Linked DNA regions of Streptomyces venezuelae. Each later gene encodes a partner of the first gene's protein in a complex. Links are inferred from orthologs where the notes say so. Each region holds a gene or a part of one and is shown on either strand. Other genes may lie near its edges.

Region 1 (14,363 bases):
CTGGAGATCTCCGGCGCCGACCCGACGGGCGACGGCGGCCGTGGTGGCGTATGCGAGGAAGACGAAGATGCTCACCGCGGTGGTGAGGAGCGCCGAGGCGACGCCGAGGCCGGCCAGTTGGGCGGTGCCGAGGTGCCCGACGATGGCGCTGTCGGCGAGGACGAAAAGGGGCTCGGCCACGAGCGCGCCGAACGCGGGGACGGCGAGCGCGATGATCTCTCGGTCGTGCCTTCGCCGTGCGGCTTTGGGCGCCGCGGGAGCCTGTGTCATACACACCAATCTAATCTTCCACAGGTAAGAGATGCAATGGCACTGGGACCCTTACTCAGTCGCCTGTCGGGCGGGTCGTCGCGCGCCGTTTGCGGCGATCTTGGGCCGACTGGGAAAGTTTTTCTTCTGCACAGCCGGTGGACGGGAAACCAGCAGGTCAGGGTGGTTTTCAGGAACCTGCTGAGGGCTTGTTCACAGGCCTGTCCACCGGGCCGTGCACAGGTTTGGCGGAGTTCTCCACAGCATCGGGCCCGTCATCCACACCGCCTGTGGATAACCAGATTGGCTGACGGTGCCCACAGGCCTACCGTGGTCCGGCGCCCGCCTCGTCGTACGACCTCGGAAACCCCGGAGAACCGACGCGTCAGAACCGGAGTTGGGCCCGCTTATTTGTCAGTGTCGTGCCGTACGAAAGAGGGGCACGGCGAGGTCCGCGCGGCGGACGGGAGGAGGTGGCCCGGTGAGTATCTCCGAGCCTTTGGACGACCCCTGGGCCGACAGCGGTCCCAGTGACCGTCTGCCCGTCTCCCGCCAGCGCCGCGACGGCGGCGGCGGTCGGAGCCGCGACGAACAACACGATCGTGGCCGGGAGGGCGGCTGGGACAGCGGAGGCTCGTCGTTCGAGCGTGTTCCCCCGCAGGACCTCGACGCGGAGCAGTCGGTGCTCGGCGGCATGCTGCTGTCCAAGGATGCGATCGCCGACGTCGTCGAGGTCCTCAAGGGCCATGACTTCTACCGGCCGGCGCACGAGACGATCTACGCCTCGATCCTGGACCTCTACGCCAAGGGCGAGCCGGCCGACCCGATCACCGTCGCGGCCGAGCTCACCAAGCGGGGCGAGATCACCAAGGTCGGTGGCGCGTCGTACCTGCACACGCTCGTGCAGACGGTGCCGACAGCGGCGAACGCGGAGTACTACGCGGAGATCGTCCACGAGCGGGCGGTGCTGCGCCGCCTCGTCGAGGCCGGCACGAAGATCACCCAGATGGGATACGCGGCCGACGGCGACGTCGACGAGATCGTCAACAGCGCCCAGGCCGAGATCTACGCGGTCACCGAGCAGCGCACCACCGAGGACTACCTCCCGCTCGGCGACATCATGGAGGGCGCCCTCGACGAGATCGAGGCGATCGGTTCGCGGTCAGGCGAGATGACCGGCGTGCCGACCGGGTTCACCGACCTCGACCAGCTCACCAACGGCCTGCACCCGGGCCAGATGATCATTATCGCGGCACGTCCCGCCATGGGTAAGTCCACGCTGGCCCTCGACTTCGCACGGGCCTGTTCGATCAAGCACAACATGCCGAGCGTGATCTTCTCGCTCGAAATGGGGCGCAACGAGATCGCCATGCGTCTGCTCTCCGCCGAGGCGCGCGTGGCCCTGCATCACATGCGCTCCGGCACGATGACCGACGAGGACTGGACGCGCCTCGCCCGGCGCATGCCGGACGTCTCGGCCGCCCCCCTCTACATCGACGACTCCCCGAACCTGTCGATGATGGAGATCCGCGCCAAGTGCCGCCGCCTCAAGCAGCGGAACGACCTGAAACTCGTCGTCATCGACTACCTGCAGCTCATGCAGTCGGGCGGATCCAAGCGGGCCGAGAGCCGCCAGCAGGAAGTCTCGGACATGTCGCGAAACCTTAAGCTCCTCGCCAAGGAGCTGGAGCTGCCGGTCATCGCCCTCTCGCAGCTGAACCGTGGTCCCGAGCAGCGCACCGACAAAAAGCCCATGGTCTCCGACCTGCGTGAGTCCGGCTCGATCGAGCAGGACGCGGACATGGTGATCCTGCTGCATCGCGAGGACGCGTACGAGAAGGAGTCGCCGCGCGCGGGCGAGGCGGACATCATCGTGGGCAAGCACCGTAACGGCCCCACGGCGACGATCACCGTCGCCTTCCAGGGGCACTACTCGCGCTTCGTGGACATGGCACAGACCTGACGTGCCCACATGTAGACCCGGGGGGGGAATCAGATGACGATGACCCGGCGTCCGCGTGTGTGTCCGGCCTGACTGTCTGCCTGGGCCGCGGCCGCCTCGGTGAGCTGGTACGTCTTCTCGACCGGGATGTGGAGTCGTCCCCGCGCGATGAGGTCGGCGGCCTCGGCGAGGGCCTGCGGCACGTTGCCGGTCACGCCGGAGAACCGGACGCCGTGTTCCGGTGCGGTCAGATCGGCGATGGAGATCACCTTCTGGGGGTCTCCGGTCAGTTCGACGAGCTCGGGGATCACACCCGAGCCGGCCAGATCGAGCGCGGCGTCGACGTGGCCGAGTTGTCGGACTCGCTTGACCCAGCCCTCTCCGTAGCTCGTGGCGAGCGCACCCAGGCTGCGCAGGTAGTCCTGGTTGGCGGCTCCGGCCGTGCCGATCACCGTGATGCCACGATCACGGGCGATCTGCAGTACCGCTGATCCGACGCCCCCGGACGCGCCGCTGACCAGCAGCGTCTGTCCGGGCTGCACACCGGACTGACGAATGATGCGCAGCGCGGTCTCCACCACGGAGGGGTACCCGGCCGCTTCTTCGAAGGTCAGGTTCTCGGGCATGCGGGCCCAGGCCGACAGCACGGCGAATTCGGCGTACGTGCTCGATCCGCGCCCGAACACGCGGTCGCCGACCTCGACCGTGGTGACGCCCGGGCCGATTTCGTCGACCAGTCCGGCGGCGTCCTGCCCCGTTCCTGAGGGCAGGACGCTCGGATGGGTCTGGCGAGCCTGGCGGGACTGATCGCGCTGATCAGGCTGGTGGAACTGGCCTTCGCGAATCCGCCAGTCGACGGGGTTCACCCCCGCTGCGCGCACAGCGACCCGTATCTGGCCGGGGCCCGCGTGGGGTTCCTCGGCCTCGGTGAGGTGCAGGACTTCGGGACCGCCGAACTCGGCGAAGCTGACTCTCTTCATGCCGCCGAACGTAACACTAACGGTTAGTGTTTCGGAACAGTTGCACCTTTGGATTTGATAGCGTCAATGCCATGACCGCCCCGACGACGCCGTCCGGATCTGCCTTGCCGAGCAGGCCCACCGCCCAGCCCGGACCGGGCACACCGACCGGACGGCGGGAGCGAAAGAAGGCCGCCACCCGTCAGAAGATCGCCGACACCGCTATGCGGCTCTTCTTGGAGCGCGGCTACGACACGGTGGGCATCCGGGACGTGGCAGCCGAGGCCGACGTCGCCGTCACCACGCTCTTCTCCCACTTCGCCTCCAAAGAGGCTTTGGTGTTCGAGCGGGACGACCATTTCGAGCAGCGCCTCACACAGGCCGTCACCGGCAGGGGGCCCCATGAGCCGCTCATCCCCGCGCTGCGCCACGAGATCCACGCGATGGTCCGGCACTGCACGGCGGACGGGACCGCCGCGATCTACCGCATGATCGACGAGACCCGTGCGCTGCGGGAGTACGAGGAGTCGATGCGGCTGCGCCACGCGGAGTCCCTGGCGACGGCCATCGCCGCCGATCCCGAGCTGTCCAGGACCACGACGGCCTGCCGCGCGATCGCGCGGTTCGTGGTCGACGCCTACGCCCTGGCCCGCGAGGCATCCGACCCGCAGGCCGCCGTGGACGAGATCTTCCGGATGATCGAGGCGGCCTGGGAGATCGCCTGATCCCCGCCGTTCGATCCCCGGGAAACTCCGGGCTCAGAACGCGCTGAGCCCGGTGAGTTCGCAGGAGAGGTCCCAGAGCCGCGCCGCCGCCCCGGGGTCGACGGCCCACGGCTTTACGCCACCGATCAGCATGTCGTCGGTGAGGGCCGGTTCGGCGATGTCGCAATCCTGGCAGTACGCCCCTCCCCGGTTCTCCAGCAGTGGTGAGGTCGCCGCCCACACAGTCGTCGCCGCGCCCTGCTCGGGGCTCTTGAAGCCGACGGCGGGTGTCCCGCCCGGAGTCACCCAGCCCTGCGCGAGCCACTCTTCGCGCGGGATGTGGCGCTGCAGCGGGGTGAGGATGCTGCCGGGGTGCACGGCGAAGGCGCGCAGGCCGTGGTCGGCGCCCAGGCGGTTCAGGTGCACGGCGAAGAGGGCGTTGGCGGTTTTGGACTGGGCGTAGGCCAGCCAGCGGTCGTAGCTGGCGTCGAAGTGCGGGTCGGTCCAGCGGATGTCGGAGAGGAAGTGTCCGGAGGAGGCGACGGTGACGACGCGGGCGCCGTCCGGAGCGAAGGCGGGACGCAGGCGGTGGGCCAGCGCGAAGTGCCCGAGGTGGTTGATGGCGAAGTGCGCCTCCCAGCCGGGACCGACGCGTGTCTCGGGGCAGGCCATCACACCCGCGCCGTTGATGAGGATGTCGAGTGGGCGGCCGGTGCCGACGAAGCGTTCGGAGAAGACGCGGACACTGTCCAGGTCCGCGAGGTCGAGGGCGTGCACCTCGGTCCGCGGCAGACCGCGCAGAGCGTGTTCGGCCGTTTCCGGGCGCCGAGCGGGGACCACGACGTGGGCGCCGGCGTGGACGAGAGCGCGGGTCGTGGCGAGCCCGAGGCCCGAGTAGCCGCCGGTCACGAGAGCCGTGGTGCCCGCCAGGTCCATCCCTGCGAGGACATCGTCGGCCGTGCTGTGGGCGCCGAAGCCCGTACCGAGCCTCCGCTGTTCGGTGATCATGTTCTCGACGCTAAAACCTAGACTGTGCGCTAGGTCAAGAGCCGTCTGATGCGCGGCGTACGGTCCCCTCATGAGCGAGTATCCGGGCGCTGTGCCCGTGGAGAACGGCGGTAGCGGGGGTGGCCTGTCCATAGGGAAGGTCGCCGAGGCGACCGGCCTGAGCGTGCACGCCCTGCGGTTCTTCGAGCGGGAAGGGCTCTTCCTGCGCGAGATCCCGCGGACCGGCGGAGGACAACGGATCTATGAGCAGGCGGATGTGGACTGGCTCCTGCTGTGCGGGCGGCTCCGTGTCTCCGGCATGCCGATCGCCACGATCAAGAAATTCGCGGCGCTCGTGCGGTCCGGCCCCGGCAACGAGCGGGAACGCCTGGCGCTGCTACGGGAGCACGAGCGCGATGTACGCACGAAGATCGACGACCTGAACGCCTGCCTGGAGGTCATCCATGGCAAGGTCACCACCTACGAGCAGCACCTACGCGACGGGACGGCCGTCGGCCTGTGGTCGCCCCGGCCACTCACATCTCCGCGTCGCGATTCGTCGGTGCAATGACGGACCACAACGACGCCTCTGCGGCCAACAGCGGCGCCGGGCAGACGCTTGAGGAGAAAACTCATGCAGGCTCGTATGCAGAACCCCGCCTTGATCATCCCTGAGGCCATGACAGCCTTGCTGAGCCTGTCCCAGATCTCCAGGAAGCAGGGGCTGTCCCAGGCGACGATCGAGCTGGTGCAGCTGCGCGTGAGTCAGATCAACGGAAGCAGCGTCTGTGTCGAGGGGAACGCGCGCAGTGCCGTCGCAGCGGGCGCCACAGACATGCAGTGTCTTTCGGTGGCTGCCTGGCGGAGTCTCCCGTGCTTCACGCCTGCGGAACGCGCCGCCTTCGCCCTCGCCGAGGCCGCCACCCGACTCGCGGACCGTCCCGATCCGGTGCCGGCGGCGGTCTGGGACGAGGCTGCGCGGCACTTCACCGAGCGGGAGCTGGCGGCACTCGTCCTCGCCATCGGCGTGGCCAACATGCTCAACAGGATCAACGTCCTCACGCGGCGCCACGCCGGATCGCAGCCCTGGGAGTGTTGACGGATCCTGGGCGTGCTGACTGACAGGTCCTGGGGGGGGGCGACAGGTCCTCGGCATGCTGAGAGGGGCCGAATTCGCTCGACGGACGGGCGTCACCCGGGTGAACTGGTCCCATGACAACACCCCGTGAAGAGCTGCTCCCCTCCACCCGCCGAGCCCTGCTGCACCGCGTCGCCACCGCTCAGACAGAGGGCCGGTCTCCCTCGCTGGTGGCCGCGGTGGCCCGGGACGGCGAGTTGGTGTGGGCCGGCGGCCGCAGCATGGTGGACGGGCACGAGCCGGACGAGAACGTCCAGTACCGGATCGGTTCGATCACCAAGACCTTCACCGCCGTACTGGTGATGCGGCTGCGCGACGAGGGCGTACTGGACCTCAACGACCCGCTGGAGAAGCACCTGCCGGGCACCGGAGCAGGAGAGGCCACCATCGCCGAACTCCTGGCGCACACCGGCGGGCTGGCCGCCGAGACCCCCGGCGAGTGGTGGGAGCGCACCCCTGGGACAGATCGACCGGAGCTCGCGGACGTCCTCGGCGAGGCGCCCTTCAAACATCCCGTCGGCAGGCGCCACCACTACTCCAACCCCGGTTACACGCTGCTGGGTTCGCTGGTCGAGGCGTTGCGGGGCGCTCCGTGGGAGGACGTGCTGCGCCGCGAGGTGCTCGAGCCCCTGGGGCTGACCCGTACCAGTGCGCAGCCCCAGGCTCCGCACGCCGACGGCTGGGCCGTGCACCCGTGGGCGGACGTGATGATGCCGGAGCCCGCGGAGGACCTGGGCCTGATGGCTCCGGCCGGGCAACTCTGGTCCACGACGGCCGACCTCGTGCGGTTCGGGCACTTCCTGGTGACGGGCGACGACCGGGTCCTCGGCGCCGATTCCGTACGGGAGATGCGGACTCCGGCAGCACCGCTGCCGACCGGTGAATGGGACAGGGCGTACGGCCTGGGAGTGGACCTGCTGCGGTGGGACAAGGGCAGCCTGGCGGGGCACGGCGGGTCACTGCCGGGCTTCCTGGCCGCCCTGTGGGTGAGCGAGGCGGACGGTGTGGCCGCTGTCGCGCTCGCCAACTGCACGTCCGGACCGCCGGTGGCGGCGCTGGCCATCGACCTCGTGAAGATCGTTTCCGAGGCCGAGCCGCGGATTCCCGAGCCGTGGCGGCCGCTGTCCGAAGTCGATCAGAAGGTGTTGGAGCTGGCGGGCCCCTGGTACTGGGGGACTCAGGTGCTCGTGCTGCGTCTGACGGCCGAGGGCGGTGTGGAGCTGGGGCCGTTGTCCGGTTGGGGGCGCCAGGCTCGGTTCCGGCCCAACGGTGACGGCACCTGGACGGGGCTCAACGGGTACTACGCGGGGGAGCTGTTGGAGGCCGTGCGGCGGCCCGACGGTTCGGTGAGCCACCTCGACCTGGGGTCGTTCGTCTTCACCCGGGAGCCGTACGACGAAGGGGCACCGATCCCGGGCGGCGTGGACCCGCAGGGGTGGCGCGGCTTCTAACTCTGCGGTTTTTCCTCCGGGTCTTTGCTCTGTCGCGATGCGATCGAGGAGGCGGGCCTGTTTCACGTGAAACAGGCCCGGCCGCACGGCTGTCATGGCTGAGGTGGCCTCAGAGGGGCATCTTGAACCCGACATGCGAGGCCTGGAATCCGAGCCGTTCGTAGAAACGGTGGGCGTCGGTGCGTGTGACATCGGACGTCAGCTGCACCAACTGGCAGTTCTGGCGCCGGGATTCCGCTATGGCCCATTCGATGAACCGGGTGCCGAGCCCGCTGCCGCGCTCGTCGGCATGCACGCGCACCCCTTCGATGATCGAGCGGGTGGCACCCTTACGGGAGAGTCCCGGAACGATTGTGAGCTGAAGCGTGCCGACGACGCGGCCCTCGCGTTCGGCTACGACCAGATGCTGGTTCGGGTCGCCGTCCAGTCGCTCGAATGCCGTGACGTACGGAGTGAGGTCGTCCGGTGATTCACGTGTCGCCCCCAAGGGGTCGTCGGCGAGCATGCCCACGATGGCAGGCAGGTCCGCGGCAACGGCGGGGCGTATCTCAAGATCTCCCATGGTGCGCAGCCTAAGGGGGCACCTAGGCGTGTGGTGCGCAGCCTATGGGCACCTACGCGCGCAGTGTTTCGACAGCCTTGACCAGCGGGGCGAGCTCCGGGTTCCGCGCGGCCTCGTCGAGCGCCTCGCGCAATGCCGCGTCGTTCGTGGGGCGCGCTTGCGCGAGAAGCGCGGCACCGGCCTCACTGACGTCGGTGTAGATGCCACGGCGGTCCGTGGGGCACAGATAGCGGGCCAGTAGGCCGCGCTCCTCGAGCCGGGTCACCAGGCGTGTGGTCGCGCTCTGGCTCAACACCACCGCATCGGCGACCTGCTTCATCTGCAGGTGGCCACCCTCGCCGTCGTGCTGGCGGTTGAGCACGTCCAGAAGGCTGTACTCCCGCACGCTCAGGCCGTGCTTGGCCTGCAGGGCGCGCTCTACATGCGCCTCGATCTTGCCGTGGAGCAAGGAAAGGGCGCACCAGCTTTGGGCGAGCGCGGTCAGTGCGGGGTCTGTCGCTGTCATGGCTCTTGGTCCTCCGTCCCGGAGCGGCTGCACCCAGAGTAGTCCACCGATGCAATATCCAGCGGTTGCATATAGCCCGCGTCTGCAACTATTGTGGACGCACGTTAAGCGCACCTGCAATCGTTTGGAAGGTAGATCCATGCCTCTCGCGCTTCTGGCCCTCGCGATCGGGGCTTTCGGAATCGGAACCACCGAGTTCGTGATCATGGGGCTGCTTCCCGAGGTCGCGGGTGACTTCGGTGTCTCCATCCCGACGGCCGGCTTCCTCGTGACCGGCTATGCCCTCGGCGTCGTGCTCGGCGCCCCCCTGATGACCGCTCTCGGCACGAGGATCCCGCGCAAGCGGATGCTGATGCTGCTCATGGGCCTCTTCGTCGTCGGCAACCTGCTCTCCGCCGTGGCTCCCGTCTTCGGCGTGATGCTGGCCGGCCGCGTCGTCGCCTCGCTCGCCCACGGTGCCTTCTTCGGCATCGGCTCGGTCGTCGCGGCCGAGCTGGTGGCCCCCGAGAAGAAGGCCGGAGCCATCGCCATGATGTTCTCCGGTCTCACGGTCGCCAACGTGGTCGGCGTTCCGCTCGGGACGCTCGTGGGCCAGGCCATCGGCTGGCGGATCACCTTCGTGATCGTCGCCGCCCTCGGCGTGCTCGGCCTGTTCGGCATCGCCCGGCTCGTACCGGACCTGCCCAAGCCCGAAGGCGTACGGCTGCGTGACGAGTTCGGTGCCTTCCGCAACGTACAGGTGCTGCTCGCCATGGCGATGACGGTGCTCGGCTTCGGCGGCGTCTTCGCGGCCATCACCTACATCACGCCGATGATGACGGACGTCGCCGGTTACGCGGACTCCTCGGTCACCTGGCTGCTCGTACTCTTCGGGCTCGGCATGGTCGGTGGGAACCTCGTCGGTGGCCGGTTCGCGGACCGCGCGCTGATGCCGATGCTGTACGTGTCGCTCGGCTCCCTCGCCCTGGTGCTCGCCCTGTTCACCCTCACCGCGCACAACAAGGTCACGGCCGCCGTGACGGTGCTGCTGATCGGAGCACTGGGCTTCGCGACGGTGCCGCCGCTGCAGAAGCGCGTCCTGGACTACGCCTCGGGCGCCCCGACGCTCGCCTCCGCCGTCAACATCGGCGCCTTCAACCTGGGCAACGCGCTGTCGGCCTGGCTCGGCGGCCTCGTCATCTCCGCCGGCCTCGGCTACACCGCTCCCAACTGGGTCGGCGCGGTGCTCGCTGCCTCCGCCCTCGTCCTGGCCTTCGTCTCCGCCGCCCTCGAGCGCCGCTCCACGGCGCCCGGCCCGATCGTGGCCGGTGCGGTACCTGTCGAGCAGCGGACGCCCGTCCACCACTGACCCCACGCTCCCGAACCACTTCCCCCACAGCCCCCTTCAGTCCCCCCAGCACAACCCCGCTAGGAGAACCCCCTCATGAGCACCACCACCCCCACCGCTGCTGCCCCGCTCACCATCGGGGATGCCGAGGCCCTCGTCACCGCGGCCCACCGTGCCGCCGAGGAAGCCGGTGTCACGGTCAGCGTCACCGTCCTCGACGCGGGAGGCCACCTCCTCGCCTTTCGACGCGACGACCGGGCCGTCCTGATCTCCGGTGAGACCAGCACCCGCAAGGCGTACACGGCCCTCCAGTTGAACGCTCCGACCGCCGACCTGGTGGACGCGGTCCAGCCCGGCGGTCTCTTCCACACCCTTCCCACCGCGCTCGACCGCCCCCTGCTCTTCATCGCGGGCGGCGTTCCGGTCCACCGTGACGGCCGACTGATCGGTGCGGTCGGTGTCGGTGGTGGCGCGCCCGAGCAGGACCACGGCTTCGCGACGGCCGCCGTCGAGGCCCTCGTCTAGCAGTCCGAGGTGTACGCGTAGGGGCGTACGAGAAGGCCCGCTACCGGTGCACCCGGGAGCGGGCCTTCTGCTTGGGGGAGGAGGGCTGCGACCCGTGGTGGGATCAACCCGCCGCGACGGTCAGTGGCGCGAAGCGACGGGTCCAGTCGCCGGGCAGCTCCGGCACGCCGTACGCCATCACGGCGTTGAAGGCGACGGATTCGAGGCCGTTCTCCTTCACCCAGGCCAGCAGTTCCTCGTGCCGTACGTCGATGTCGGTGCGGAGCGGCCGGTCGGTACCGGCGCCGAGGGAGGTGATCAGGGCCTTCGCGGTCTCGGTGTCCCGCGCGACGAGCGGACCCACGACATGAGTCGCCATGTTGGGCCAGGCACCCGCGTATCCGACGATCTCGCCGTCGGCCTCCGCGACCCGCAGCTGATCCGTGAAGGCGGGGAGCCGGGTGATCACATGCATGCGGTCGTGACCGAAGACCTCGGTATCGAGGCGGAGGATGGACGTCAGGTCTTCCGCGGTGGCCGGCCGGGTGGCGACATCAGTCTGGGCGTCCGTATTTCCGGCCGGGGTGAAATGTCCCATGACCATCTCGGCCCGGCCGATCACCTCGAATCCCAGCTGTTCGTAGAGGGGGCGGCCGTTCGGGGTCGCGTGCAGGGTCAGCGGGATGGAGCCCGCTTCCTCGACCGCGTTCTGCATCAGTCTGCGGCCGACGCCCCGGCGGGCGTACCGCTCGGCTACGAGGACCATGCCGATCGCCGCGAGGGCGGGACGCCCGGGAGGGCCGTACTGGGTCACTACGTAGGCGCCCATGAGGCCGTTGCCGTCAGGGGCGTCGATGCCGTAGCCCGTTCCGGCCGACAGCAGCAGGCCCCACTTGTGTTCTTCACGGGGCCAGCCCCGGTCCTCGGACAGATCGGCACAGACCTGCAGATCGCGGGGGGTCAGTCGGCGGATGGGCGGTGCGGAGAGGGAAGGTGTCGACACGCGGGCCAGGCTGTCTGACGTACATCCTCTGCGTCCAGCCGTTTGTGGGCAGAACCACGTAGCTTTCGGCCACGGTTCAGCTGCTCGTTTCACGTGAAACATCACGGCGAGCGCCAACCGCGACCAGTAGCCTCGGCCTACATGGCACGCCTACACCTCTTCGACTTGGACGGGACGCTGCTGCACGGCACAGCAGCTCCGGTGGAGATATCGCGGCAGCTCGGCTTGGACGCGGAGATTGCGGAACTGGAACGGGAGTTCGTGGCGGGGCACCTGGGCTCGCCCGAGTACGCCGAGCGCGTGCACGCCCTGTGGGCAGAGCTCACGGAGGCGCAGGTGACGGCAGCCTTCGAAGGAGCGCCCTGGCTCGACGGGATCCGGGAGACCTGGGCCGAGATCCGTGACGGCGGTGACTACTGCGCGGTTATCTCCCTCTCACCGTCTTTCTTCGTGGAGAGGCTCGCCGGGTGGGGTGCGCACGCCGCGCACGGGTCGCTCTTCCCGACCGTGCCGTTCACCGAACCCGTGAATCCGACGGGCATTCTCGACGCCGCGGCCAAGGTGAAGATCGCGGACCGTCTCTGTGAAGAGTTCGGGGTGGGCAGGAGCGACTGTGTCGCGTACGGCGACTCGCTTTCCGACCTCGAGTTGTTCGGAGCAGTGCCGGTTTCCGTGGCGGTCAATGCGGATCAACGGCTGGTGAGCCTGGCCACCCACTCCTACGTCGGGCGTGATCTGCGCAAGGCGTACGAATTGGTCCGGCACGACCGGTAATTGAGGCAATTGACAGGCAGTCCCCTTGAATTCGAGGCCGAGGAGACGGGGACTTGTGCGTTCGGCGGCTGCCGGTATGGTCGATCAAGGTCTGTGCCGGGTGCGTCTCCTCACACTCCGGAGCGCGGCGCGCAGGTGAATGAAGCCTAACGGGGCATAGAGATCGAGAACCCGTACTTCCTGTTATGCGACCGAGGCGTCTGCGAGGAATGGGATGCTGCGATGAGGGGACTGCGGGCAATGTCACATTTTCGACCTACTTGTCCGTAGGGTCCGGGGGCCCGGGGTTCAATGTGGCCCTATCGACCACCGGGGCAGAAGAGCGGGAAGAGCGCGGCCAGAAGGGGCAGACGCAGAGCGGGGACAGCAGGCAGCTTCCGGCAGGGAGTGCCCAGACCGACCGAGAGATGTTCGAGGCGAGGCACAACATGGACGCTCCGACCACCACGTCGGCCGATGACGGCACGCCAGGCGAGGGCGGCGGCTGGTTCACCCCGCGCAAGCCACCGAAGGGACCGGAGGACGAGCGAATAACCACTTCCCCGGAAGCTCCGGAGAACCGTGAGGCTCGGGAAGTCGCGGCCGCGGTGGCTCCGGATATCCGTAGAGCCTCGCAAGCCCCAACAGCTCCCGAACCCCGTGAGGCCCCGCAGGCTCCTGAACCACAGGCTCCGGGACCACAGGCTCCGGGACCCCCGCAGGCGGCACAACACCGGGTGCCGCCCCCGCAGGCCCAGTCCACCGCGCCCCCGATATCCGTCCAGCAGGCGAAACCGGAGGGGAAGGTCTCCGCGGACGCCCTCCTGGTGCAGCGCACGATGGCCGAGATAGAGCCCGTCGCCGACAAGGTCACCTCGTACTTCTACGCGCTGCTCTTCACCCGCCACCCGGATCTCCGCGCCCTGTTCCCCGCGGCGATGGACACCCAGCGGGACCGCATCCTCAAGGCACTGCTGACCGCGGCCGAGCACATCGACCACACCGACGTGCTCGTCGCCTATCTGAAGAACCTCGGGCGCGGACACCGGAAGTACGGCACCCAGGCCGAGCACTATCCGGCCGTCGGCGAGTGCCTGATCGGTTCGCTGAGCCGGTACGCGAGCGCGACCTGGAACGAGGAGACGGAGGCCGCCTGGGTCCGGACGTACACGACGATCTCCCAGATCATGATCGACGCGGCGGCCGAGGACGAGCTGCGCGCCCCTGCCTGGTGGTTCGCCGAAGTCGTCTCGCACGATCTCAGGACCCCTGACATCGCTGTCGTCACGGTCCGGCCCGACCAGCCGTACCCCTTCCTCGCAGGGCAGTACACGAGCCTGGAGACCCCCTGGTGGCCCCGGGTCTGGCGGCACTACTCCTTCGCGTCGGCCCCACGCCCGGACGGACTGCTCTCCTTCCACGTCAAGGCCGTGCCGGCCGGCTGGGTCTCGAACGCCCTGGTGCACCACGCCCGCCCCGGAGACATCCTGCGGCTCGGCCCGGCAACCGGTTCGATGACCGTCGACCACACCACCGACAGCGGACTGCTCTGTCTGGGCGGTGGCACGGGCATCGCACCTATCAAGGCCCTCGTCGAGGACGTCGCCGAGCACGGCAGACGGCGCCCCGTGGAGGTCTTCTACGGAGCACGCACCGACCATGACTTGTACGACATCGACACGATGCTGCGCCTACAGCAGTCCCACCCCTGGCTCGCTGTCCGGCCGATCGTCGACCAGCGGGCACAACTGCCGGACGCCGTCCGCGAGTACGGCCCGTGGAACGAGTACGACGCGTACCTCTCGGGACCGCCCGGCATGATCCGCAACGGCGTGGACGCCCTGCGGGACATCGGCATTCCGGAAGGCCGGATCCGCCACGACTCGGTAGAGGAACTGGTGGCCTCGGACTAGGCAGACCTAGCCCAGGTCGGGGGCGTGCATCGCGCGGACGCCCTCGATGTTGCCGTCCAGATAATGCCGCAGGGACAGCGGTACGAGATGGACCGAGGCGATTCCGACTCTGGTGAACGGCACATGCACGACCTCGTACTCGCCGCACGGCTCCTCGACCTCGGGGCCGTGCCGCTGACCGAGGTCCATGGACTCCAGGCGGCAGACGAAGAAATGCTGCACCTTTACGCCGGTCGCGCCGCCGTCCTCACCAATGTGCTCGACGGTGTCGACGAAGCACGGCACAACGTCGGTGATCTTGGCGCCCAGCTCCTCATGGACCTCACGGTGGAGCGCGTCGACGACAGAGTCGTCCTCCGCCTCCAC
Region 2 (8,789 bases), 1.6 Mb from region 1 along the record:
CGGCATCGCCGTCGACGCGTCGCTGCGCACCTCCGACCCCGACATCTACGCGGCGGGCGACGTGGCCGCCGTCCACCACGCGCTCTTCGACACGCGGCTCCGCGTCGAGCACTGGGCCAACGCGCTCAACGGAGGCCCGGCCGCCGCACGCGCGATGCTCGGCCAGGACGTCACGTACGACCGCGTGCCGTACTTCTTCTCCGACCAGTACGACGTCGGCCTGGAGTACTCGGGCTGGGCGCCTCCGGGGACGTACGACCAAGTGGTGGTGCGCGGCGACACCGGAAAGCGCGAGTTCATCGCGTTCTGGCTGCGCGACGGAGAGGTCCTCGCGGGCATGAACGTGAATGTGTGGGACGTCACGGACCCCATCCAGCAGCTGATCCGCAAGGGCGTGCGCCCCGACCCGGACGCCCTCGCGGACCCGTCGACCCCTCTGGCGTCGCTCCTGGGGTGACCGGCCGGACAGGAGTGTCACAGGCGAGCCGTAGTATTCCTACGTGGCAGGCAGGATCAATGACGAAGACGTGAAGGCGGTTCGGGACGCGGTCCCGATCGACGCCGTGGTCTCCGACTACCTCCAGCTGCGCAACGCGGGGGGCGGAAACCTCAAGGGCCTGTGCCCCTTCCACGACGAGAAGTCCCCGTCCTTCCAGGTCAGCCCGAGCAAGGGTCTCTTCCACTGCTTCGGCTGCCAGGAAGGCGGCGACACGATCGCCTTCGTGATGAAGATCGACCACCTCACGTTCTCGGAGACGGTCGAGCGCCTCGCCGCCCAGGCGGGCATCACGCTGCGCTACGAAGAGGGTGGGTACAACCCCGCGCACCAGCGCGGCGAGCGGATCCGCCTCGTCGAGGCCCACAAGATCGCCGCGCAGTTCTACGTGGACCAGCTGGAGAGCCCCGAGGCCGAGATCGGCCGGAAGTTCCTCGCCGAGCGCGGCTTCGACCAGTCCGCCGCCGCGCACTTCGGCGTCGGGTACAGCCCGGCCGGCTGGGACCACCTCACGCGCTTCCTGCGCGGCAAGGGCTTCACCGACAAGGAGCTCACCCTCTCCGGCCTCTCCCAGGAGGGCCGCCGCGGCCCCATCGACCGCTTCCGCGGCCGTCTCATGTGGCCGATCCGCGACATCGGCGGCGACGTGGTGGGCTTCGGCGCGCGCAAGCTCCGCGACGACGACAACGGCCCGAAGTACCTGAACACGCCCGAGACGGCGATCTACAAGAAGTCCCAGGTCCTCTACGGCATCGACCTGGCCAAGAAGGAGATCGCCAAGACCAGCCGCGCCGTCGTCGTCGAGGGCTACACGGACGTGATGGCCTGCCACCTGGCCGGCATCACCACCGCCATCGCGACCTGTGGCACGGCCTTCGGCGGCGACCACATCAAGATCCTCCGCCGCCTCCTGATGGACAACGGCTCGGCCCGCGTGATCTTCACCTTCGACGGTGACGCGGCGGGTCAGAAGGCGGCCCTGCGCGCCTTCGAGGACGACCAGAAGTTCGCCGCCGAGACGTACATCGCGATCGCCCCCGACGGCATGGACCCCTGCGACCTGCGGCTCGCCAAGGGCGACGCGGCCGTCGCCGAGCTCGTCGAACCGCGGACACCGCTCTTCGAGTTCGCGCTGCGCCAGATCGTCGCGCGGTACGACCTGGAGACCCCCGCGGGCCGCGCCGCCGCCCTCGACGAGGCGGGCCCCGTCGTGGCCCGCATCAAGAACAGCGGCGCGCAGCACGAGGTCGCCGTGCAGCTCGCCGGCATGCTCGGCATCCTCGACACCCAGTTCGTCGTCAAGCGCGTCGCCCAGCTCGCCCGCTGGGCCCGCGACCGCGGCGGCCGGGGCCCCGCCCCCGCACCGGCGGCCCAGCGCTCGGCGGGGGCGTACGAGAGCGCGCCGCAGGGCTTCAGCGGCCCCGCGCTCAACCTTCGCAGCCCCGCCCACCGCACCGAGCGGGAGCTCATCAAACTTGCTCTGCAGTACCCGCAGTTGGTCTCCCCGGCCTTCGACGCGTACGGCGTCGACGAGTTCACCGCCCCGCCCTACGCCGCGGTGCGCCGCGCCATCGAGGAGGCGGGCGGCGCGGAGTACGGCGCACAGGACCCGCAGGAGTACCTCGTACGCGTCCGTGAGGCGGCGCCCGACGACGCGGTCCGCGCGATGGTCACCGAACTCGCCGTCGAGGCGATCCTGCGCAAGACCGTCGACGAGATGTACGCGGGCATCCAGCTCGTGCAGGTCCGGCTGCGCGCCGTCGACCGCCGCATCCGCGACGTGCAGGGCACCCTCGCCCGCCTCGGCGCGGGCGGCGACCCGCAGCATCTGACCGCCGTGCAGAACGAGTTGTGGGTCCTCCAGCAGTACGGGCAGGCGCTCCGCGAGCGGGGCGCGGACGCACTCTGACGCGTCCACCGGGCTCCCCGGCGATTGAGTTCGGGGAACCGGGGTTACCCGTCGGGTAACCACGCGGTCACGGACCGGACTCAAAAAGTCACCGCACGCCCCTCGTGGCGGCCGTGTGTCGTGCCCCACACTGGGTTCCGGTGCCTGAGTCCTCGGAGCGCGGCCGACCCGCCGACAGCGGGTCCGAGACCCCCGCGGTTCCACAATTCGTGTTCGGGACGGACAGCGGCGAGGCCGCCGTCCCTCTCCCGTTGCCGCACGCCTCAGATGCGATCACCCTGGAGGTCGCCCCCGTGCAGACCCAGACCCTCACCCAGACCGACACCGCCCCGCGCGCGGATGCGGATACGGACGTCCTGGAGTCGGTCCCGCCGCAGCGCCGGGCCGCCCGGCACCCCGAGGCCTCGGCAACGCAGGAAACGGCCCCGGAGACTGCGCGGAAGACCCCCGACACGGCCGCCGCGCGGGACGACACCGAGGACCCCGAGGCTCCCGAGGCCCCTGAGACACCCGAAGCCCTCGCGCCCGAGATCCTCGACCTGCCCGCGCCCCGCAGCCGCGCCGACACCGGCGGCCCGTCCTCGGACCTGTTCCGCCAGTACCTGCGCGAGATCGGGCGGATCCCGCTGCTCACCGCCGCCGAGGAGGTGGAGCTGGCCCGCGCCGTCGAGGCCGGTCTCTTCGCCGAGGAGAAGCTCGGCAACACCCCCGACCTGGACTCCCAGCTCGCCCTGGACCTCGACAAGCTGGTCGTCATGGGCCGGATGGCCAAGCGCCGCCTCATCGAGGCCAACCTCCGCCTGGTCGTCTCCGTCGCCAAGCGGTACGTGGGGCGCGGGCTGACCATGCTCGACCTCGTCCAGGAGGGCAACCTCGGCCTGATCAGGGCGGTCGAGAAGTTCGACTACGCCCGCGGCTACAAGTTCTCGACGTACGCGACCTGGTGGATCCGCCAGGCCATGTCCCGCGCCCTCGCCGACCAGGCGCGCACGATCCGCGTCCCCGTGCACGTCGTGGAGCTCATCAACCGGGTCGTACGCGTCCAGCGGCGCATGCTCCAGGAGCGCGGGTACGAACCCACGCCCGAAGAGGTCGCCGCCCACCTGGACCTCCCGCACGAACGCGTCAGCGAAGTCCTGCGCCTGGCCCAGGAACCCGTCTCGCTGCACGCCCCCGTCGGCGAGGAGGACGACGTCGCGCTCGGCGACCTCATCGAGGACGGCGACGCCACGAGCCCCGTGGAGTCGGCGGCGTTCCTGCTGCTCCGCGAGCACCTGGAAGCGGTCCTCTCCACGCTCGGCGAACGCGAACGCAAGGTCGTCCAGCTGCGCTACGGCCTCGCGGACGGCAGGCCCCGCACTCTGGAGGAGATCGGCCGCATCTTCGGCGTGACGCGCGAGCGGATACGGCAGATCGAGTCCAAGACCCTCAACAAGCTGCGGGACCACGCCTTCGCGGACCAGCTCAGGGGCTACCTCGACTGAAGGCAGCCCCTGAGAGCCTCGCTAGTCCACCTCGGCGACGGCCTGCGCGAACTGCGCCGCGTACAGCCGTGCGTAGGCCCCGTCGGCCGCCAGCAGGGTGTCGTGCGAGCCCTGTTCGACGATCGACCCGTTCTCCATCACCAGGATCGTGTCCGCGTCCCGGATCGTGGAGAGCCGGTGCGCGATGACGAACGACGTCCGCCCGTGCGCCAGACGCGCCATCGCCTTCTGGATCAGCACCTCCGTACGCGTGTCGACCGAGCTCGTCGCCTCGTCGAGGACCAGGATCACCGGGTCGGACAGGAACGCCCGCGCGATGGTGATGAGCTGCTTCTCGCCCGCGCTGACGCCCGCGCCGTCGTCGTCGATCACCGTGTCGTAGCCGTCGGGGAGCGTGCGCACGAAGCGGTCGGCGTGGGCGGCGCGCGCCGCCTCCTCGATCTCCTCGCGCGTGACGTCCTTCGGCGCGCCGTACGCGATGTTCTCCGCGATGGTGCCGCCGAACAGCCAGGTGTCCTGCAGCACCATGCCGATCCCGGACCGCAGCTCGTCGCGGGACATCGCCGCGATGTCGACCCCGTCCAGGGCGATCCGCCCGCCCGTCACGTCGTAGAACCGCATCAGCAGGTTGACCAGCGTCGTCTTGCCGGCGCCGGTGGGCCCCACGATGGCGACCGTGTGTCCCGGCTCGACGACCAGTGACAGGTCCTCGATGAGCGGCTTGTCCTTGTCGTAGCGGAACGAGACGTGCGACATCTCCACGCGCCCGCGCGGCTTCTCGGGCCGCGCGCCGGGCACCGGGTCGGCCTCCTGCTCCTCGGCGTCGAGGATCTCGAAGATCCGCTCGGCGGACGCGACACCCGACTGCACCAGGTTCGCCATCGAGGCGACCTGTGTCAGGGGCATCGAGAACTGCCGCGAATACTGGATGAAGGCCTGCACGTCACCGATCGACAGCGACCCCGACGCGACCCGCAGACCGCCCACCACGGCCACCAGGACGTAGTTCAGGTTCGAGATGAAGAACATCAGCGGCTGCATGACACCGCTGTTGAACTGCGCCTTGAACGACGCCTCGTACAGCTGCTCGTTCTGCTCGGCGAACGCCTTCGCCGACTGCTCCTGCCGTCCGAAGACCTTCACCAGGGTGTGCCCGGTGTACATCTCCTCCACATGGGCGTTGAGCGCGCCGGTCGTCTTCCACTGCTGCACGAACTGCGGCTGCGACCGCTTGCCGACCTTCGTCGCCACGAAGAACGACAGCGGCACCGTCACGAGCGCCACCAGCGCGAGCAGCGGCGACACCCAGAACATCATCACCAGGACGCCGATGATGGTCAGCAGCGAGTTGATGAGCTGCCCCATCGTCTGCTGCAGCGTCTGGTTGAGGTTGTCGAGGTCGTTCGTGGCGCGGCTCAGCACCTCGCCGCGCTGCCGCTTGTCGAAGTACGACAGCGGGAGCCGCGAGAGCTTCGCCTGTACGTCGCCGCGCATCCGGAAGACGGTCTTGTTGATGGCGCGGTTCGACAGCCGTGTCGCCACCGCCATCAGCAGGCCCGCCACCACGAACGTGCCGAGCGCGAGCAGCAGGACCTCGCCGACCGCGCCGAAGTCGATGCCCTCGCCGGGCGTGAAGTCGACGCCGGAGAGCATGTCGGCCGTGCCGCCGTCGCCGCGGGCGCGCAGGCCGTCGAGCGCCTGCTCCTTCGTCGTCCCGTCGGGCATGTCACGGCCGACGATGCCCGCGAAGAGCAGGTCGGTCGCGCGGCCGAGGATCTTGGGGCCGAGCACGGAGAGGGCGACGCTCAGGACGGCGGCGACGAGCATCGCGTACATCGTGGCGCGCTCGGGTCTGAAGTGCCCGAGCAGCCGCTTGCCCGAACCCTTGAAGTCCATGGAACGGGAGTCGGGGCCCAGCATGGGCCCACCGATGCCAGGGGGCATTACGCGGCCTCCGCTTCCGTCAGCTGGGAGAGCACGATCTCCCGGTAGGTCTCGTTGCTCTCCATCAGCTCCCGGTGGCTGCCGGTGCCCACGACGCGGCCCTCGTCGAGGACGACGATGCGGTCGGCGTCCCGGATCGTCGACACGCGCTGGGCGACGATCACGACGGTCGCCTCCGCGGTCTCCCGGCCGAGCGCGGAGCGCAGCGCGGCGTCGGTGGCGTAGTCGAGCGCGGAGAACGAGTCGTCGAAGAGGTAGATCTCCGGGCGCTGCACGAGCGTGCGCGCGATGGACAGACGCTGCCGCTGGCCGCCGGACACATTGGTCCCGCCCTGGGAGATGGGCGCGTCGAGCCCTTCTTCCAGACCCTCGACGAACTCCTTGGCCTGGGCGACCTCCAGCGCGTGCCAGAGCTCCTCGTCGGTGGCGTCCGGGTTTCCGTACCGCAGATTGGACGCGACGGTCCCGGCGAACAGGTACGGCTTCTGCGGGACGAGGCCGACCGTCCTCGCGAGCAGCGCGGGATCGATGGTCGCCACGTCCACGCCGCCGACCAGGACTTCGCCCTCCGTCGCGTCGATCAGCCGCGGTACGAGGTTCAGCAGCGTCGACTTGCCGCTGCCGGTCGACCCGATCACGGCGGTCGTCTCGCCGGGCCGCGCGACCACGTGGACGGACTTCAGGACGGGCTCCTCGGCGCCGGGATAGCGGAAACCGGCGTCCCGTATCTCCAGGTGGCCGTGGCTGCGCAGCTCGCGCGCCGGGGCGGTCGGGGGCACCACGCTGCTGGCGGTGTCCAGGACCTCCTCGATGCGTTCTGCACAGACCTCCGCGCGCGGCACCATCATGAACATGAAGGTGGCCATCATCACGGACATCACGATCTGCATCAGATAGGCGAGGAACGCGGTGAGCGCACCGATCCGCATGCCGCCGCCGTCGATCCGGTGCGCGCCGAACCAGACCACCGCGATCGAGGAGATGTTCACGACGGTCATGACGATCGGGAACATCAGCGCGAGCAGCTTGCCGCTGCCGAGGGAGACCTCGGTCAGGTCGGCGTTGGCCTTGCGGAAGCGCTCCTTCTCGTAGTCGTCGCGGACGAAGGCGCGGATGACGCGGTTGCCGGTGATCTGCTCGCGCAGCACGCGGTTCACGGTGTCGAGCCGCTCCTGCATGGCACGGAACAGCGGACGCAGCCGCCGCACGATCAGGCTGACACTGATGCCGAGGACGGGCACGACGGCGACCAGGACCGTGGACAGCGGCACGTCCTGGCCGAGCGCCATCACGATGCCGCCCACGCACATGATGGGCGCGGTCACCATCAGCGTGAACGACATCAGGACCAGCATCTGCACCTGCTGGACGTCGTTGGTCGTCCTCGTGATCAGCGACGGGGCGCCGAACTGCCCCACCTCGCGCGCCGAGAACGACTGGACCCGGTCGAAGACGGCGGCCCGCACGTCGCGGCCGAGGGCGGCGGCGGTCCGCGCGCCGTAGAAGACGGCGCCGATGTTGCAGACCATCTGCACGACGGTGACGGCGATCATGATGCCGCCGAAGCCGAGGATGTAACCCGTGTCGCCCTCGACGACACCGTTGTCGATGATGTCGGCGTTCAGGCTGGGCAGGTAGAGCGCGGCGCAGGTCTGCAGGAACTGCAGCAGCACCAGCAGGACGATGGGTTTCTGGTACGGACGCAGATGTGTCCGCAGGAGTCGTATGAGCACGCTCGGTCTCTCGAGGAGTCGGGTGTCGGCGAGATGGGGGCGGCGGGCAAGGCCGCACCCATCCTCCGACACCCGGCCAGGGGCCGCGCAACCGATTAACCCATGACCCGGTCAAATTTCAGCCCGGGTAAAGAACTGGGCGGATCCACGAGTCATCCAAGAGACGTGCGAGCCGCGGACGGCTCGCCCGAATGTTCGCCTCAGTACGCGAAGGCCCCCGGATGGGACTGCTCCCGCACCGTCACGTACTGCTGCCGTACGGCCTGCCCCACCGCGAGCTCCTCGCCCGGCTCGAAGACCTGCGCCGAGGCGCCCTGCCAGAGCGGCAGCTGTCCGGTCAGCGCCCACGCGGCCTGCCGTGCCGCACCGATCGCCGCGTAGTCCGCGGGCTGGGGCACCACGACCTGCGTCCCGAACAGCATCGGAGCCGCGGCCTGCACGGCGGGCAGCTCGGCGGCGGCGCCCAGCAGGAACACGCGCCGGACCTCCACCCCGCGCCCCCGCAGGACGTCGAGCGCGTCGCCGAGGCCGCACAGCATGCCCTCGAAGGCGGCACGCGCCAGGTGCTCGGGCTTCATGGACTCGCGCCGCAGCCCGGTCAGCGTCCCGGCTGCGTGCGGCAGGTTGGGCGTCTTCTCACCCTCCAGGTAGGGGAGGAGGACCAGTCCGTGGGCGCCGGGAGTCGACTTCATGGCGAGCGCGGAGAGCTCCTCCAGGTCGGTGAGCCCGAGCATCTCGGCGGAGCCGCGCAGGACGCGTACGGCATTCGAGGTGTGGACGACCGGCAGGTGCATGCCGGTGGCGTCCGCGAGGGAGGTGATGTTGCCCGCCGCGTCGACGAGCGCCTCGTGGTGCACGGCCATCACGGAGCCCGAGGCGCCGAGCGACACCACGGCGTCGCCCCGCTGGACCCCGAGCCCGAATGCGGCGGCCATGGTCTCGCCCGTTCCGGCCGAGATCAGGAGCCCTTCGGGCGTCGTCCCCGCGGCCTCGGCGGGCCCGATCACCTCGGGCAGCATCGCCTGGTGCCCGAGGGCCATCTCGACGAGATCGGGGCGGTACGTTCCGCTCGCCGCCGACCAGTACCCGGTGCCCGACGCGCCGCCGCGGTCGGTCGTGCGCCGGGCGGGCCGGCCGAGCAGCTGCCACACGAGCCAGTCCGGCGCCTGGAGGAGGGCGGCGGTGCGGCGCGCGGACTCCGGTTCGTTCTTCGCCAGCCAGCG

The links.
Region 2: the proteins of dnaB (region 1) and dnaG are in contact, whole or in part, in a crystal structure (PDB 2R6A), measured with the Geobacillus stearothermophilus proteins. The link is inferred for Streptomyces venezuelae from one-to-one orthologs. Residues at the interface, in WP_033016901.1 of Geobacillus stearothermophilus: Ser13, Glu15, Ala16, Gln18, Glu91, Leu92, Asp94, Ala95, Val96, Pro97, Thr98, Ala99, Ala100, Asn101, Tyr104, Tyr105, Ile108; in WP_049624496.1 of Geobacillus stearothermophilus: Lys456, Leu457, Leu458, Pro459, Ala460, Asn463, Ala464, Leu467, Leu535, Leu536, Ile537, Ala538, Gln544, Glu545, Asp548, Tyr549, His552.

The regions. Positions count from the first base shown.
Region 1 is NZ_CP029193.1:4,076,203-4,090,565, reverse strand. The notes cover bases 1-2,971. They hold dnaB (replicative DNA helicase), read left to right. Parts: upstream 1-730; coding sequence 731-2,212; downstream 2,213-2,971. Other genes in these bases: DEJ47_RS18925 (NADP-dependent oxidoreductase), read right to left, coding at 2,242-2,971; DEJ47_RS18935 (MATE family efflux transporter), read right to left, coding at 1-270. In the rest of the region: more of DEJ47_RS18925, read right to left, coding at 2,972-3,171; DEJ47_RS18920 (TetR/AcrR family transcriptional regulator), read left to right, coding at 3,243-3,875; DEJ47_RS18915 (SDR family NAD(P)-dependent oxidoreductase), read right to left, coding at 3,909-4,862; DEJ47_RS18910 (MerR family transcriptional regulator), read left to right, coding at 4,933-5,412; DEJ47_RS18905 (carboxymuconolactone decarboxylase family protein), read left to right, coding at 5,476-5,940; DEJ47_RS18900 (serine hydrolase domain-containing protein), read left to right, coding at 6,054-7,430; DEJ47_RS18895 (GNAT family N-acetyltransferase), read right to left, coding at 7,540-7,992; DEJ47_RS18890 (MarR family winged helix-turn-helix transcriptional regulator), read right to left, coding at 8,045-8,497; DEJ47_RS18885 (MFS transporter), read left to right, coding at 8,637-9,845; DEJ47_RS18880 (GlcG/HbpS family heme-binding protein), read left to right, coding at 9,921-10,349; DEJ47_RS18875 (GNAT family N-acetyltransferase), read right to left, coding at 10,453-11,331; DEJ47_RS18870 (HAD family hydrolase), read left to right, coding at 11,473-12,105; DEJ47_RS18865 (globin domain-containing protein), read left to right, coding at 12,513-13,997; DEJ47_RS18860 (NUDIX domain-containing protein), read right to left, coding at 14,004-14,363. UniProt on the Escherichia coli protein: The main replicative DNA helicase, it participates in initiation and elongation during chromosome replication. Travels ahead of the DNA replisome, separating dsDNA into templates for DNA synthesis.
Region 2 is NZ_CP029193.1:2,462,221-2,471,009, reverse strand. The notes cover bases 1-2,952. They hold dnaG (DNA primase), read left to right. Parts: upstream 1-500; coding sequence 501-2,405; downstream 2,406-2,952. Other genes in these bases: DEJ47_RS11395 (RNA polymerase sigma factor), read left to right, coding at 2,546-2,952; DEJ47_RS11405 (NAD(P)/FAD-dependent oxidoreductase), read left to right, coding at 1-457. Also shown: more of DEJ47_RS11395, read left to right, coding at 2,953-3,889; DEJ47_RS11390 (ABC transporter ATP-binding protein), read right to left, coding at 3,911-5,833; DEJ47_RS11385 (ABC transporter ATP-binding protein), read right to left, coding at 5,833-7,566; DEJ47_RS11380 (xylulokinase), read right to left, coding at 7,767-8,789. UniProt on the Escherichia coli protein: RNA polymerase that catalyzes the synthesis of short RNA molecules used as primers for DNA polymerase during DNA replication.